2 regions of the Pseudazoarcus sp. NS36 genome follow, and region 1 is predicted to be linked to the other one. Evidence: riboswitches for the same ligand, from Rfam matches in the RefSeq annotation. Region 1 holds a riboswitch; the other holds the start of a gene.
What was found. A riboswitch is a leader RNA that binds a small molecule or an ion and turns the genes downstream of it on or off. The one in region 1 is predicted to bind S-adenosylhomocysteine.
Positions count from the first base shown of each region.

Region 2: another riboswitch for S-adenosylhomocysteine. It lies ahead of ahcY (adenosylhomocysteinase); the one in region 1 lies ahead of metH (methionine synthase).

Region 1 covers NZ_BAAKJA010000004.1:298-7,965, reverse strand. Annotated here, with positions in the region: gene AC6H0R_RS07130 (PhnE/PtxC family ABC transporter permease) at 1-34, opposite strand, end outside; gene AC6H0R_RS07125 (phosphonate ABC transporter ATP-binding protein) at 31-825, opposite strand; gene phnD (phosphate/phosphite/phosphonate ABC transporter substrate-binding protein) at 956-1,870, opposite strand; gene pdxH (pyridoxamine 5'-phosphate oxidase) at 2,138-2,782, shown strand; gene AC6H0R_RS07110 (hypothetical protein) at 2,834-3,445, shown strand; S-adenosyl-L-homocysteine riboswitch at 3,490-3,574, shown strand; gene metH (methionine synthase) at 3,651-7,352, shown strand.
Region 2 covers NZ_BAAKJA010000004.1:306,845-314,512, reverse strand. Annotated here, with positions in the region: gene metK (methionine adenosyltransferase) at 1-472, shown strand, start outside; gene AC6H0R_RS08480 (calcium/sodium antiporter) at 572-1,657, shown strand; S-adenosyl-L-homocysteine riboswitch at 1,690-1,784, shown strand; gene ahcY (adenosylhomocysteinase) at 1,861-3,270, shown strand; gene AC6H0R_RS08470 (GNAT family N-acetyltransferase) at 3,314-3,970, shown strand; gene AC6H0R_RS08465 (carbon-nitrogen hydrolase family protein) at 3,967-4,839, shown strand; gene AC6H0R_RS08460 (TlyA family RNA methyltransferase) at 4,867-5,697, shown strand; gene metF (methylenetetrahydrofolate reductase [NAD(P)H]) at 5,684-6,526, shown strand; gene AC6H0R_RS08450 (hypothetical protein) at 7,086-7,385, opposite strand; gene AC6H0R_RS08445 (helicase HerA-like domain-containing protein) at 7,452-7,668, opposite strand, start outside.

The DNA of each region.
Region 1 (7,668 bases):
TTTCCTGCGGGTGGAGATGCGCGAGGACGTTCATGCCGGCAGCGCGATCTCGTCCAGATGCAGCGCGCGGTACTCGGCGCCGTAGAGCTCGCGCAACAGCCCCTGGGTCAGCTCGTCCGGGCGGCCTTGCCAGAACAGCTTGCCTTCGCGCAGCGCAATCACACGGTCGAAATTGCCCTGCAGCAAATCCAGCGTGTGGAGATTGACCAGCAACGTCACGCCATCGCGCGTGGCCAGTTCGGTGAGCAGGCCGATGATCTCGCGGCCCAGACGCAGGTCGAGCGCGCTCACCGGCTCGTCGGCCAGCACCAGCTTCGGCTGCTGGACGATCAGGCGCGCCACCGCAACCCGCTGTTGCTGCCCGCCGGAGAGTTCATCGGGCAAGGACCACAGGCGCTCAGACAACTCCACCCGCGCCAGCGCGCTGCGCGCGAGATCGATCTGCTGCGGCCACAGCAGCGACAGCAGCGCGCGCGGCAACCACCAGTGACCGAGCCGCCCCATCAGCACGTTGTGCACCACGCGCAGCTGCGGGATCAGATTGTCCTGCTGCTGCAGAAAGCCCAGCTCACGGCGCAGGCTGTCGAGCGCGTGACCACTCAATTTCCGCGTGTCCCGGCCGAGCGTGAAGGCCTCTCCGCGAACGGGTTTCACCAGCCCGGCAATGAGTCGGAACAGCGTGGTCTTGCCGGCGCCCGACGGCCCGATGACCGCCACGCGCTCGCCCGCTGCGATGTCGAGCGTGATGCCGTCGAGCACGGTCTTGCCGGCATAGGCGACGGAAGCGTCGGCGAGGCGGGCCGGGGAGTCCGAGGGGGGGTTCATGAGCTGTCCGGGAATCGTCGGGTATTCGTAGGAGAGCCTCGTAGGACGGAACAAGCGAAGCGCATTGCGCCGAACATGCGGCGGATGAAGCTGCGCTAATCCGCCCTACGAGAGATCCTTCGAGGACGGCTTAGCCGCCGATGTCGATGCCCGACTGCAGCAGCTCGACGTAGCCCTGCCATTCCGAAATGTCGGCTTCGATGAACTTGCCGGCCTTCAGATACTTGAGCACCTTGGCGCCGTTCGGGTCTTTCGCGTCCAGATCCAGCAGCGCGCTGCGCAGCGCGGCCAGCAGTGCCGGGCCGAGATCGGAGCGGGCGGTCAGCGCGTAGTTGGTGTAGGGCGGCGTCTTGTAGACGATCGGAGCCTTGGCCTTGAGTTCGGCACTGGCCTTGTCCCACGACGCGTAGTTGAGCGCGCCGACCTGGTGCGTGCCGTCGGCCACCATGCGCATCGTGACGTCGTGGCTGCCCGAGTACGCCACCGTGCGGAACACCTTCTCCGGGGCCTGTCCGGCCTGATCGAGGAAGTACTTGCGCGGCATCATGTGGCCCGAAGTACTGCTCTTGCTGCCGAAGGTGAAGCTCCAGCCTTGGCCAGAGGCGGCCTTGGCGAGCTCGCCGAGGTCGTTCACCGGCGCCAGGCCGATGGCCGGGTTGGCGATGAAGTAGCTGACAAAGCCCTTGTCGATGTCGCGGCAGCCGAGGATGGTGATGCCGTCGCCCATCTGCATGCGCGCCTGCGCCGTGGTGACGGCGCCCAGCCAGGCGACGTGCGCACGACCGGTGGCCAGCGCGGTGACGCTGGCGGCGTAGTTCTCGACGTGCATGTACTCGACTTCAATGCCGGCTTTCTCGCCGAGATATTTGGCCAATGCGCCGAAGTTTTCGCGCATGCGGTCGGCGTCGCCGTCGTCCGGAATGGCGGTGATGATGAGTTTCTTGGGGGCGGCCGCGCTGACCGAAACCGAGCCGAAAGTGGCAAAGGCCGCCAACGCGATGGCGGACAGCATGAAGCCTCTGCGTGAGGCAGATTTTTGGTGCATGGAATTCTCCCGTTGTCGGATCGGACTGCGTCCGGTCCAGCCACTCCGGTGCGGGATGCGCCGGGTTTAATGCCCGCCGAAGCGGTTGGTTTGCGGGCGGAGTTCTCCGCCGCCGGGCAGCCGATACGCAGATCAGCCTGAATTGCCCGTGAGGACGCGATTGTTCCCGTTCGTGACCGCGGGGGCAAGCTGCCTGACTTATCATGCGAGGCACAGAACCGTCCTGCGGGCCGCCGTGTCGAAGCAGTCCGCGCCCAGGAGCACGCCATGAGTACCCCCCCGCTTTCCGATCTGCGCAAGAGCTACGAACAGGGCAGTCTCGAAGACCACGAAGCCCTTGCAGACCCCTTCATTCAGTTCGAGGAATGGTTTGCCGACGCCATGAAGCGTGATGTGCCGGAACCCAACGCGATGACCGTCGCAACCGTCGGCGCCGATGGCCGCCCCTCGACGCGCATCGTGCTGATCAAGGGTTTCGACCAGCGCGGCGTCGTCTGGTACACCAACTACAACAGCCGCAAGGGCCGCGAACTGGCCGCCAATCCGTTTGCCGCGCTGCAGTTCCACTGGGTGGAACTCGAACGCGTAGTGCGTATCGAAGGCAGGGTAGAGAAAGTATCGGAGGAAGAGTCCGACGCTTACTTCGAGAGCCGCCCGCTCACCCACCGCATCGGTGCCTGGGCGTCACACCAGAGCGAGGCCATTCCCGATCGCAGCGTGATCGTCGCACGGGCTGCCGAATACGGCCTGAAGTTCGGCCTCAAGCCTCCGCGTCCGCCGCACTGGGGCGGCTACCGGCTAGTACCGGAATACTGGGAGTTCTGGCAGGGCCGCTCATCGCGTCTGCACGACCGCTTTGCGTGGACACTGGGTGAAGACGGAAACTGGTCGCGCGCACGCCTGTCACCCTGACCGACAGCCCACTACTTTGATTTGAAGGCCCTCTGGCCAATGAGGTTCACCATGAAAACCAAACTTTCCATGTGGCTGCTGGTGCTGGTAGCGCTGTTCGGTCTGAGTGGCTGCATCAGCTTCCAGACCCGCTTTGATGCCGAGAGCGAGCTGCTCGCCAAGCGCGGCGCGCCAAGTCATGTCTGGAAGAACGAGGACGGCACACGCACGCTGGAATATTCCACCCAACCGATGGGCGAAACCTGCTGGATGTATACGGTCGACGCAACGGGCCGCGTGATCGAGCAATTCGACGCACTGGATCACCGTAACCACGGCCGCGTTAAAGCCGGCATGACGGTCGAACAGGTACAACGCACGCTTGGCGCACACCGCAGCATCGAGCGCTTCCCGCGCATGAATGAAGAAGTGTGGGACTGGAATGTCCCCAATCCTTATCCGGGCATCATGGCCACCTACCTCAACGTGCACTTCATTGAGGGTAAGGTAGATCGCACCAGCTACACCTACGTCTATTACAACGGCAACGACGGGTACAGCATGTTCGGGCCACGCTTCGGTTACGGTATCGGCATGGGCTTCGGCCACGGCCACGCCTATCCCTACGGCCACTTCGGCTACGGCTCACCGCGCTTCGGCTGGTTCGGGCATTACGGCTGGTAAGCGCTTGTTTTGCATGCCGGCGCGGCTCCCGGTAAACTGCGCGGCTTGCTGAGGAGCGCTGCGACCCGACGCTGACGAAATCACGTCGCCGGGCCAGGCTCAGCAACCGAACAACGGCGCTCGCAGACCCTTTCCCGGGGCTGTGGCGCCGTTTCCTTTTGCAGCGCGCCTCCCGGCCCATGATTTGCCCGAGGTAAGAAGACGCATGCAGCCCGACCGTACCGAAGAACTCCGCGCCTTGATGGCTGAACGCATCCTCGTGCTCGATGGCGGCACGGGCACGATGATTCAGCAATACAAGCTGAACGAGCGGCAGTACCGCGGCGAGGGCATCACCGACCGCTTCATGGCGCACCCGCGCGACCTCAAGGGCAACAACGACCTGCTGGTCATCACGCGGCCCGAGGTCATCACCGAGATTCACCGCGGCTACCTCGATGCCGGCGCCGACATCATCGAGACCAACACCTTCAACGGCACTCGCGTGTCGCAGGCCGAATACGGGCTCGAAGACCTCGCCTGGGAGATCAACTTCGAAGGCACGCGTCTGGCGCGCCAGATCGCCGACGAATACACCGCCAAGAATCCCGCCAAGCCGCGCTTCGTGGCCGCCGTGCTGGGCCCCACCTCGCGCACGCTGTCGATCTCGCCGGACGTGAACGACCCCGGTTTCCGCAACATCAGCTTTGAAGCGCTGCTCGACGATTACTACGACTCCGCCAAGGCGCTGGTCGAAGGCGGCGCGGACATCATCCTGATCGAGACGGTGTTCGACACGCTCAACGCCAAGGTCGCCATCTTTGCGGTGGAAAAGCTCTTCACCGACCTCGGCCAGCGCCTGCCGGTGATGATCTCCGGCACCATCACCGATGCCTCCGGCCGCACGCTGTCCGGCCAGACGGCCGAGGCTTTCTGGAACTCGCTGGCACACGCCAAGCCGATTTCCATGGGGCTGAACTGTGCGCTGGGCGCCAAGGAGCTGCGCCAGTACGTCGAAGAGCTCTCCAACATCTGCGACACCTATGTGTCGGCCCACCCCAACGCCGGCCTGCCCAATCCGCTGGCGCCCACCGGCTACGACGAAACGCCGGAAGAGCTTTCTGCCGCCATCCGCGAATGGGCTGAATCCGGCCTGCTCAACATCGTCGGCGGCTGCTGTGGCACCACGCCCGAGCACATCGCCGCCGTGGCCGAAGCGGTCAAGGGGCTGGCACCGCGCAAGGTGCCGGACATTGAGAAAAAATGCCGCCTGTCGGGCCTGGAGCCCTTCAACATCGCGGACGATTCGATGTTCGTGAACGTCGGCGAACGCACCAACGTCACCGGCTCGCGCGCCTTCGCCCGCATGATTCTCGAAGACCGCTTCGACGACGCGCTGGCCGTCGCCCGCCAGCAGGTCGAGAACGGCGCGCAGGTCATCGACATCAACATGGACGAGGCCATGCTCGACTCCAAGGCCGCGATGGAGCGCTTCCTCAAGCTCATCGCGACCGAGCCGGACATCTCGCGCGTGCCGATCATGATCGATTCGTCCAAGTGGGACGTGATCGAGGCCGGCCTCAAGTGCATCCAGGGCAAGGGCATCGTCAACTCCATCTCGATGAAAGAGGGCGAGGCCGAGTTCCTGCGCCAGGCGCGCCTGTGCCGCCAGTACGGCGCGGCCGTCATCGTCATGGCCTTCGACGAGCAGGGCCAGGCCGACACCTTCGCGCGCAAGACCGAGATCTGCGCGCGGGCCTACAAGCTGCTCACCGACATCGGCTTCCCGCCCGAAGACATCATCTTCGACCCCAACATCTTCGCCATCGCCACCGGTATCGAAGAGCACGACAACTACGCCGTCGACTTCATCCAGGCCGTGGCGTGGATTCGCCAGAACCTGCCGCACGCCAAGATCAGCGGTGGCGTGTCCAACGTCAGCTTCAGCTTCCGCGGCAACGAGCCGGTGCGCGAGGCCATCCACACCGTCTTCCTGTATCACGCCGTCAAAGCCGGCATGACCATGGGCATCGTCAACGCCGGCATGCTCGGCGTGTATGACGACCTCGACCCGGCGCTGCGCGAAGTGGTGGAAGACGTGGTGCTCAATCGCCGCCCCGGCGCGGGCGATGCGCTGGTGGACATCGCCCAGTCGGTCAAAGGCAAGGCCAAGGACAGCGGGCCGGATCTAACCTGGCGCGAAATGCCGGTCGAAAAGCGCCTGAGCCATGCGCTGGTGAAAGGCATCACCGAATACGTCGTGGCCGACACCGAAGAAGTGCGCGCCAAGCTGGAGGCCGAAGGCAAGCCGCCGCTGGCCGTCATCGAAGGCCCGCTGATGGACGGCATGAGCGTGGTCGGCGACCTTTTCGGCGCGGGCAAGATGTTCCTGCCGCAGGTGGTCAAATCCGCCCGCGTCATGAAAACCGCCGTGGCCCACCTGATCCCCTACATCGAGGCCGAAAAGCTGCGCACCGGCTCGCAAGCCAAGGGCCGCATCATCATGGCCACGGTCAAGGGCGACGTGCACGACATCGGCAAGAACATTGTCGGCGTGGTGCTGGGCTGTAACGGCTACGAGGTCATCGACCTCGGCGTGATGGTGCCGTGCGAGAAGATTCTCACCGCCGCCAAGGAACACGGCGCCCAGGCCATCGGCCTGTCCGGCCTCATCACCCCGTCGCTGGAAGAAATGAGCCACGTCGCGGCCGAGATGAAACGCCAGGGCTTCGACCTGCCGCTGCTCATCGGCGGCGCCACCACCAGCCGCGCCCACACCGCCATCAAGATCGCCCCGCACTACGACAACGCCGTGGTCTACGTGCCGGATGCTTCACGCGCCGTGGGCGTGGTCACCACCTTGCTGTCGCAAGGCCAGAGCGCGTCGTACAAGGCCGAGCTGGCCGCCGACTACGCCAAGATCCGCGAACAGCACGCCAACAAGAAAGGCCTCACGCTGGTCAAGCTCCAGGCCGCGCGCGACAACCGCTACCGCTGGAACAGTGTCGAAGGCTACGTGCCGCCCAAGCCCGCAAAACTCGGCATCCAGGCCATTGATGTGCCGCTTGAAGCGCTGGTGGACTACATCGACTGGGCGCCGTTCTTCCAGACCTGGGATCTGGCCGGCAGCTACCCCAAGATTCTCGACGACGAGGTCGTCGGCGAAACCGCCCGCAACGTGCTCAAAGACGGCAAAGCCTTGCTCGACCAGATCGTGCAGGGCAAATGGCTGCAGGCCCGCGCCGTGCTCGGCCTGTTCCCGGCCAACACCGTCGGCCATGACGACATCGAAATCTACGAGACCGAAGCGCGCGACAAACCGCTGATGACCTGGCACGGCCTGCGCCAGCAACACGAGCGCCCGGACAGCAAACCGCACTGGTGCCTGGCGGACTTCATCGCCGATAAAGACTCGGGCGTGCCCGACTACATCGGCGCCTTCGCCTGCACCGCCGGCATCGGCATCGAACCGCATCTGGAACGCTTCGAAGCCGAGCACGACGACTACCACGCCATCATGCTCAAAGCCATCGCCGACCGCCTCGCCGAAGCCTGCGCCGAATGGCTGCACGCCCGCGTCCGCAAAGAGCATTGGGCCTACGTCCCCGACGAAGCCCTGCCCAACGAAGACCTCATCAAAGAAGCCTACCGCGGCATCCGCCCGGCCCCCGGCTACCCCGCCTGCCCGGACCACACCGTGAAGGGCGATCTCTTCAAACTGCTGGACGCCCCGCACAACGCCGGCATGACGCTCACCGAGAGCTTCGCCATGCTGCCCACGGCCGCGGTGTCGGGCTTCTACTTTGCCCACCCCGAGAGCCACTACTTCGCCGTGCCGAAGATTGCGGGGGATCAGTTGGATGACTGGGCAGCGCGAACGGGGATGAGTGGGCAGGAAGCACAACGATGGTTGGCGCCGTTGCTGTAAGCCTCAGCACTAAACGCACGTAACGCCCCTCGCCGTCATTGCGAGGCGGAAGGCCGCGGCAGCCTCAACTCATTGAGGCTGCCGCGGCTTTTTTCTCGACTCATGATTATTGACTGTTGGTGTGGAGTCGCAGGCATGCCAACATTCAACTTCCCGAATACCGGCGGCAGTCAGGCATGCAGCATTCAGTGCAACACGTTTCGCCCTAAGCGAACTACGCGGCGTTTAGTCCCGCCATTACAACTTTGAGTATATTGGTGTAAGAATAAGGGGTTAACCTTATGGGTCTAAGTGCTAAGCTATTTTTTGACAACAG
Region 2 (7,668 bases), 310 kb from region 1:
CCGATTCGTCATCGGCGGTCCGCACGGCGACTGCGGCCTGACCGGCCGCAAGATCATCGTCGACACCTACGGCGGCGCAGCCCACCACGGTGGCGGCGCGTTCTCCGGCAAGGATCCGTCCAAGGTCGACCGCTCGGCCGCCTACGCCGCGCGCTGGGTCGCCAAGAACGTGGTCGCTGCAGGGCTGGCCTCGCGCTGCGAGGTGCAGGTGGCCTACGCCATCGGCGTCGCCCAGCCGGTCAGCCTGATGGTCAACACCTTCGGCACCGCGCGTATCGACGAGCAGCGCATCGAAGCCCTGATCCGTGAGCATTTCGACCTGCGCCCCAAGGCCATCATCCAGGAGCTCGACCTGCTGCGCCCGATCTATTCGAAGACCGCCGCCTACGGCCACTTCGGGCGGGACGAACCGGAGTTCACCTGGGAAGCCACAAGCAAGGCTGCGGCGCTGCGCGCCGGCGCGGGGCTGTAAGAAGCTGCCCCGACGCCCGCTATAATCCGCAACACCAACGGGCCGTTTCAGGCGTCTGCCTGAAACGGCCCGCAAACGTTCCACACACCCGGCTACATCATGCTCACCCACGCCCTGTTCTTCGCCCTCGGACTCGTCACGCTGGTGGTCGGCGCCGAACTGCTTGTCCGCGGCGCTTCCAAGTTCGCACTGTCCTTCGGCGTCTCGCCGCTGGTGGTCGGCCTCACCGTGGTCGCCTTCGGCACCAGCACACCGGAGCTGGCCGTGTCGGTCGGTGCCTCGCTCGGCGGCAACCCGGATCTGGCCATCGGCAACGTGGTGGGCAGCAACATCGCCAACATGCTGCTGATTCTCGGCATTTCGGCGCTGATCACGCCACTGCTGGTGAATGAGCAGATCATCCGCCAGGAAATCCCGATCATGATCGGCGCCTCAGTGTTGTTCGTGGTGATGGCGCTCGACGGCAGCGTGTCGCGGCTCGAAGCCGGTGCGCTGTTCGCGCTAGTGGTGGGCTACACCGTATTCCTGATCCGTCAGTCGCGCAGCGCCTCGCGCGAACTGTCCGACGAGTACGCCGCCGAGATGCCGGCCGACGCCAACTGGGACCGCCACTGGAGCGTGCAGCTGGGCCTCATCGTGGTCGGCCTGGGGGCGCTGGTGCTGGGCTCGGAATGGCTGGTCGGCGCGGCCGTGGCTTTCGCCCAGGCCTTCGGCGTGAGCGACCTCGTGATCGGCCTGACGGTGGTCGCAGTCGGCACCTCGATGCCGGAAGTGGCTACCTCGATCGTCGCCGCGCTGCGCGGTGAGCGTGACATCGCGGTGGGCAACGTCGTCGGCTCCAACGTCTTCAACATCTTCGCGGTGATCGGCGCCACCGGCCTGGTCAACGCCGGCGGCATTCCGGTGTCGGAAGCGGCGCGCGCCTTCGACCTGTGGGTGATGCTGGCCGTGGCGCTGGCCTGCGTGCCGATCATGATGACCGGCAGCGAAATCTCGCGTTGGGAAGGCGGCGTGTTCCTCGGCTACTACGCTGCCTACACCGCGTGGCTGGTGCTCTCGGTGCAGAACCACGCCATCGTGCCGGCCTTCTCGACGGCCATGCTGGGCTACGTCATGCCGATCACCGTCATTGCATTGATCGTCAGCCTGATGCGCCATCAGGACCGGGAAGGTAACGACGGCTGACCGCGCCCGCACAGTCGGGTATACTTCGTTCCGTTTCCGAGGAGCGCTGCAAGGCGTCGGGTTCCCGCCCGGCCCCAGGCTCGGAAGCCGCCATCAGGCGGCATCGCCACAACCGCGCTCGCCCATCCAACCTCGCCGGGTTGGTGCAGGGCGAGGGCACGAACTGCCTCCCCTTCCCCGCCCGGCCCATGCAGGAGCAAAGCATGAACGCTGTGGCTGATATCAAGGATTGCGTCGTTGCCGACCTGTCGCTGGCCGACTGGGGACGCAAGGAAATCCGCATCGCAGAAACCGAAATGCCCGGCCTGATGGCCATCCGCGAGGAGTTTTCCGCCTCGCAGCCGCTCAAGGGCGCGCGCATCACCGGTTCGCTGCACATGACCATCCAGACCGCGGTGCTGATCGAGACGCTGACCGCGCTCGGCGCCGAAGTGCGCTGGGCCTCGTGCAACATCTTCTCGACGCAGGACCACGCTGCGGCCGCCATCGCCGCCACCGGCGTGCCGGTGTTCGCGGTCAAGGGCGAGACGCTGGCCGACTACTGGGACTACACCCATCGCATCTTCGAGTGGTCCGACGGCGGCTACTCGAACATGATCCTCGACGACGGCGGCGACGCCACGCTGCTGCTGCACCTCGGCACCCGCGCCGAGACCGATGCCTCGGTGCTGTCCAAGCCGACCTCCGAGGAAGAGCGCGAGCTCTTCGCCGCGATCAAGGCCCGCCTCGGCGCCGACCCGAAGTGGTATTCGACGCGTCTGGAAAAGATCCGCGGCGTGACGGAGGAAACCACCACCGGTGTGCATCGTCTGTACCAGATGCACCAGCGCGGCGAGCTGCGCTTCCCGGCCATCAACGTCAATGACTCGGTCACCAAGAGCAAATTCGACAACCTCTACGGTTGCCGCGAATCGCTGGTGGACGGCATCAAGCGTGCGACCGACGTGATGATCGCCGGCAAGATCGCCGTGGTCGCCGGTTACGGCGATGTGGGCAAGGGCTCGGCGCAGGCGCTGCGCGCGCTCTCGGCTCAGGTGTGGGTCACCGAGATCGACCCGATCTGCGCGCTGCAGGCGGCGATGGAAGGCTATCGCGTGGTCACCATGGATTACGCCTGCGAGCACGCCGACATTTTCGTGACCGCCACCGGCAACTATCACGTCATCACGCACAACCACATGGCGCGCATGAAGGACCAGGCCATCGTGTGCAACATCGGTCACTTCGACAACGAGATCGACGTTGCCTCTCTTGATGACTACGAGTGGGACGAGATCAAGCCGCAGGTCGATCACGTGATTTTCCCGGATGGCAAACGCATCATCCTGCTGGCCAAGGGTCGCCTCGTGAACCTCGGCTGCGGCACCGGCCACCCGAGCTACGTGATGAGTTCGTCCTTCGCCAACCAGACGATTGCACAGATCGAGCTGTTCAATCATCCGGAGCGCTACCCGGCCGGCGTGCATACGCTGCCCAAGCATCTGGACGAGAAAGTCGCACGGCTTCAGCTGAAAACGCTCAACGCCCAGCTGAGCGTGCTGTCCGACGAACAGGCGGCCTATATCGGCGTTCCGCAGGAAGGGCCGTACAAGCCCGACCACTACCGCTACTGATGCACTGCGCCCCGGCCCGGCCGGGGCGCGCACGAGGACATCCATGCCCCTGGCCACGGTGCGCAACACCCTTGCTGACGACATCGAACCGCTGATCGCGCTGCAGCGTCGCGTCTACCCGGACATTCCGGCGTGGTCGGCCGAGCAGATGCGCCATCAGCTCGACATCTTCCCGCAGGGCCAGCTGATTGCCGAAGTCGACGGCGAACTGGCCGGTTGCGCCAGCTCGCTGGTCATTACCTGGGACGACTGGGGTGAGCATCATTCGTGGGACGAGATCACCGCCAGTGGCAGCTTCGACAGCCACAACCCGATGGGGCGCACGCTCTATGGGGCCGAAGTTTTCGTGAACCCCCAACTGCGCGGCAGCGGTATCGGCCACGCACTGTACGAGGGACGGCGCGACATCTGCCGGCGCATGAACCTCAAGCGCATCATTGCCTGTGGCCGCATGCCGGGCTACCACCGCTTCGCCGACCGCATGACCGCCGAGGAATACGCCAAACGCGTGATCTGGGGCGACATCAGCGACCCGGTGCTGGGCTTTCAGCTGCATGAAGGTTTCAGCTACTGCGGCATCGTGCACGGCTATCTGCCGGAAGACACCGAATCGCTCGGCAACGCTTCGCTGATCGTATGGCTCAACCCGGATTACGATCCGGGCGCCCCGACCCGCATCCCCGAGGAGGACAACCGATGATCGTACGCATCGCTGCGGTGCAGTATCTGCTGCGCCAGATCCACGACTGGTCCGGATTCGAGAACCAGGTCCGTTTCGTCATGCAGGCCGCGGGCGACTACCGCCCGCACTTCGTGCTGCTGCCGGAGATCTTCACCACCCAGCTGCTGTCCTTCATGGACACCCGCGAGCTGCCCGAAGCCGTGCGCAACATGCACGACTACACCAGCCGCTACATCGAGCTGATGCGCGAACTGGCGGCCGAATGGCGCGTGTTCCTGATCGGCGGCAGCCACCCCACCCTGCGTGACGGCCAGCTCTACAACACCGCCTATCTGTTCACGCCCGAGGGCGAGGTGCACGAGCAGGACAAGATCCACCGCACGCGCTGGGAACGCGAGATGTGGGACACCGCCGCCGGCGACCAGCTGCGGCTGTTCGAAACGCCCTACGGCAAGATCGCGATCCTGATCTGCTACGACATCGAGTTCCCCGAACTCTCGCGCATGGTGTGCGAGGCTGGCGCCGACATCCTGTTCGTGCCTTCATGCACCGACGACCGCCAGGGCTTTCTGCGCGTGCGCTACTGCTGCCACGCGCGCGCCATCGAGAACCAGGTCTATGTCGCCATGACCAGCACCGTCGGCAACCTACCGGTGCAGGGGCTGGGCGTGCACTACGGCCAGGCCAGCATCATCACGCCGTCGGATTTCCCGTTCGCACGCGACGGCATCGCCGCCGAGGGCACGGCCAACGTCGAGCAGATCGTGATTGCCGACGTGAGCATCGACAACCTCACGCACAACCGCGTCAACGGCACGACCATCCCGCTGTACGACAAGCGCAACGACGTGTACGACAACCCGGTCGAAGTCGTCGGAATCCGCTGACCTCAAGCGAGTGACGCCGCCGTGTCCATGAACTCCTTCCACGCCCGCAAGCAGCGGGCCGCACCGGGCCGGCGCGCCGAGCAGACGCCGGTCGACCACGGCGGCCTGCTGCGCGCCGACGCGCTGCTGGTCGAACGCGGCCTGGCCGCCTCGCGCACCCGCGCCCAGGCCGCCATTGCCGCCGGACGCGTGATGGCCGACGGACTTCCGGTCACCAAACCCGCGCATCTGCTGCTGCCCGAGTCGCACATCGTCATCGCGCCGGACGAGACCGAACGTTTCGTTTCGCGTGGGGGGCTGAAGCTGGCTGGCGCGCTGGCACACAGCGGACTGGGCCTCAGCGGGCGCACCTGCCTCGACATCGGCCAGTCCACCGGCGGCTTCAGCGACTGTCTGCTGCAGGCCGGCGCGGCCAAGGTGGTCGGCGTCGACGTCGGACACAGCCAGCTCGACCCCAAACTCGCACAGGACGCGCGCTGCATCACGCTCGAAGGTCTCAACGCCCGCGAGCTCGACGCCGCACGACTGGGCGCGCATCATCCGCCAGGCGGTTTCGACCTCATCGTGTGTGATGCGAGCTTCATTTCGCTGACCCTTCTGATTCCGTGCTGGCCCGCCCTGCTGGCCCCGCACGGGGATATCCTCACGCTGGTCAAGCCGCAATTCGAAGTCGGCCCGAAAGGCCTGGGCAAAGGCGGCATCGTGCGCGATGTCGCGCTGTACGCCGATGTCGAAGCCCGCCTGCGCGCAGCGGCTGAAGACTGCGGACTGGCCGTGCGCGACTGGTTCGACTCACCCATCACCGGCGGTGACGGCAATCACGAATTCTTCCTCTGGATGCACCATGCAAAGCACTGAACTTTCCGTCGAATTCTTCCCGCCGCAAACGCCCGAGGGCGCAGAGAAGCTGCGCGGCGTGCACCAGCGGTTGGCCGACGCACTCTCGCCACAGTTCTTCTCCGTCACCTACGGCGCCGGCGGCTCCACGCGCGAGCGCACCTTCAACACCGTGCGCGAGATCGCCGCCACCGGATCGGAAGCCGCACCGCACCTTTCATGCATCGGTTCAAGCCGTGCCGAGCTGCGCAGCATCCTCGACGAATACGCCGCCGCGGGCATCCGCCGCATCGTCGCGCTGCGCGGCGACCTGCCCTCCGGAGCCGGCGCCAGCGGCGAATTCCGCTACGCCAACGAACTGGTGGAATTCATCCGCGCCGAGACCGGCGACCGCTTCATCCTCGAAGTGGCCGCCTACCCTGAATGGCACCCGCAGGCAAAAAGCCCTCGCGACGACCTGCTGGCCTTCAAGCGCAAGGTCGATGCGGGTGCCGACTCGGCCATCACGCAGTACTTCTACAACCTTGACGCCTACACCCACTTTGTCGAGCAGGCGCAGGCACTGGGCGTGGCCATTCCCATCGTGCCGGGCATCATGCCGATCAGCAGTTTCTCGAAGCTGGCCCGCTTCTCCGATATGTGCGGCGCCGAGATCCCGCGCTGGATGCGCCGCAAGTTCGAAGCCTTCGGCGACGACACCGAGTCGGTGCGCGCCTTCGGTCTCGACGTGGTCACCGATCTGTGCGAACGCCTGATCGAAGAAGGCGCGCCCGGCCTGCATTTCTATTCCATGAACCAGGACGGCCCGACGATCGAGATCTGCCGGAGGCTGGGGCTCACCCAGCCCTGACAACTGCGGCAGTATTCGCCTCGACCGGCCGGGATTTCGCCCCGGCGGGCGACCTTCTTTCTTGTAGTGCAACAAGAAAGAAGGCAAAGAAGTGCCCTCTCCTCGCCGCCCCTTCGGGGTCCCTTCGCTACGAGCACTCCCGGCGGCCGGCCTTGCGAACTCGCTGTCGCTCAAACAGCAAGGCCGGAAGGCCCCGCCGTGAGCACTCTTCGCTCAGCGGCTCAGAAGGGAGGGGTAAACAAGCCGTGCCCAAATGTAGCAAACAGTCACAAGCTTGGCGGCTCACCTGGCGCCAATTTCCCCTCTGGCTCGCCGAGTGCAGGGTGGTTTCGCCGGGGCAGTCCGGTCCTGCTGTCTGAGCGAAGCGAGTTCAGGACCGGCCGGTGAAACCGCCCGGAACGAGGGAAGCCCGAAGGGCCGAGACGGCGGGGCACGTTTCTTTGCTTCCTTTCTTGTCGTGCAACAAGAAAGGAAGTCGCCCGCCGGGGCGAGTCCCGGCCAACGCACGCCAACACAACCTCCCACGATTCAGCAAGCAACCGGCCAGGAACGGCCAGACTCAGTGCATCCCGTGCCGCCCCATCCACGCCCGGAAGGCGTCGATGCCATCCTCGCCGCTGCGCAAACGCTTCATGTGCAGCGTGAGGTTCTCGACCATGGTGTGCGCCGCAATGGCGGCCATCATTTCCAGCCGCTCTTCGGCCGCCAGGCCGTGCTCGACCAGACGGCGGTCAAGATCACACAGGTGACTGGCCATCAGGGAACGGGCGTCGGCCTCGTCGATGGAGAGATCGCCCAGGTCGACCGGGTCCTCGGCCTCGATATCGGCGATCAGGTCTGCAAGCGATTGCGGGGTCATGGCCTTCCTCCTCGTTGCGATACGACTCTTCGACACGCGCAGCACAGCAAAGTGCAGCGGACGATGCTACTTGCGCCCTCCGAACAGCGAGCCGAGCACGCCGCGCACGATCTGGCGGCCGATGGCGCTGCCGATGGTGCGCGTGACGGTCTTGGCCGCGATCTGCACCAGACCGTCACGCTTGCCACCGCGCGGGCCGGTCGAGCCGAAGATCACGTCCGACATGCCGCCTGACGCCGCGGGCTTCTGCGCAGGCGCTTCGGCCATGCGCGCCTCGGCCTGC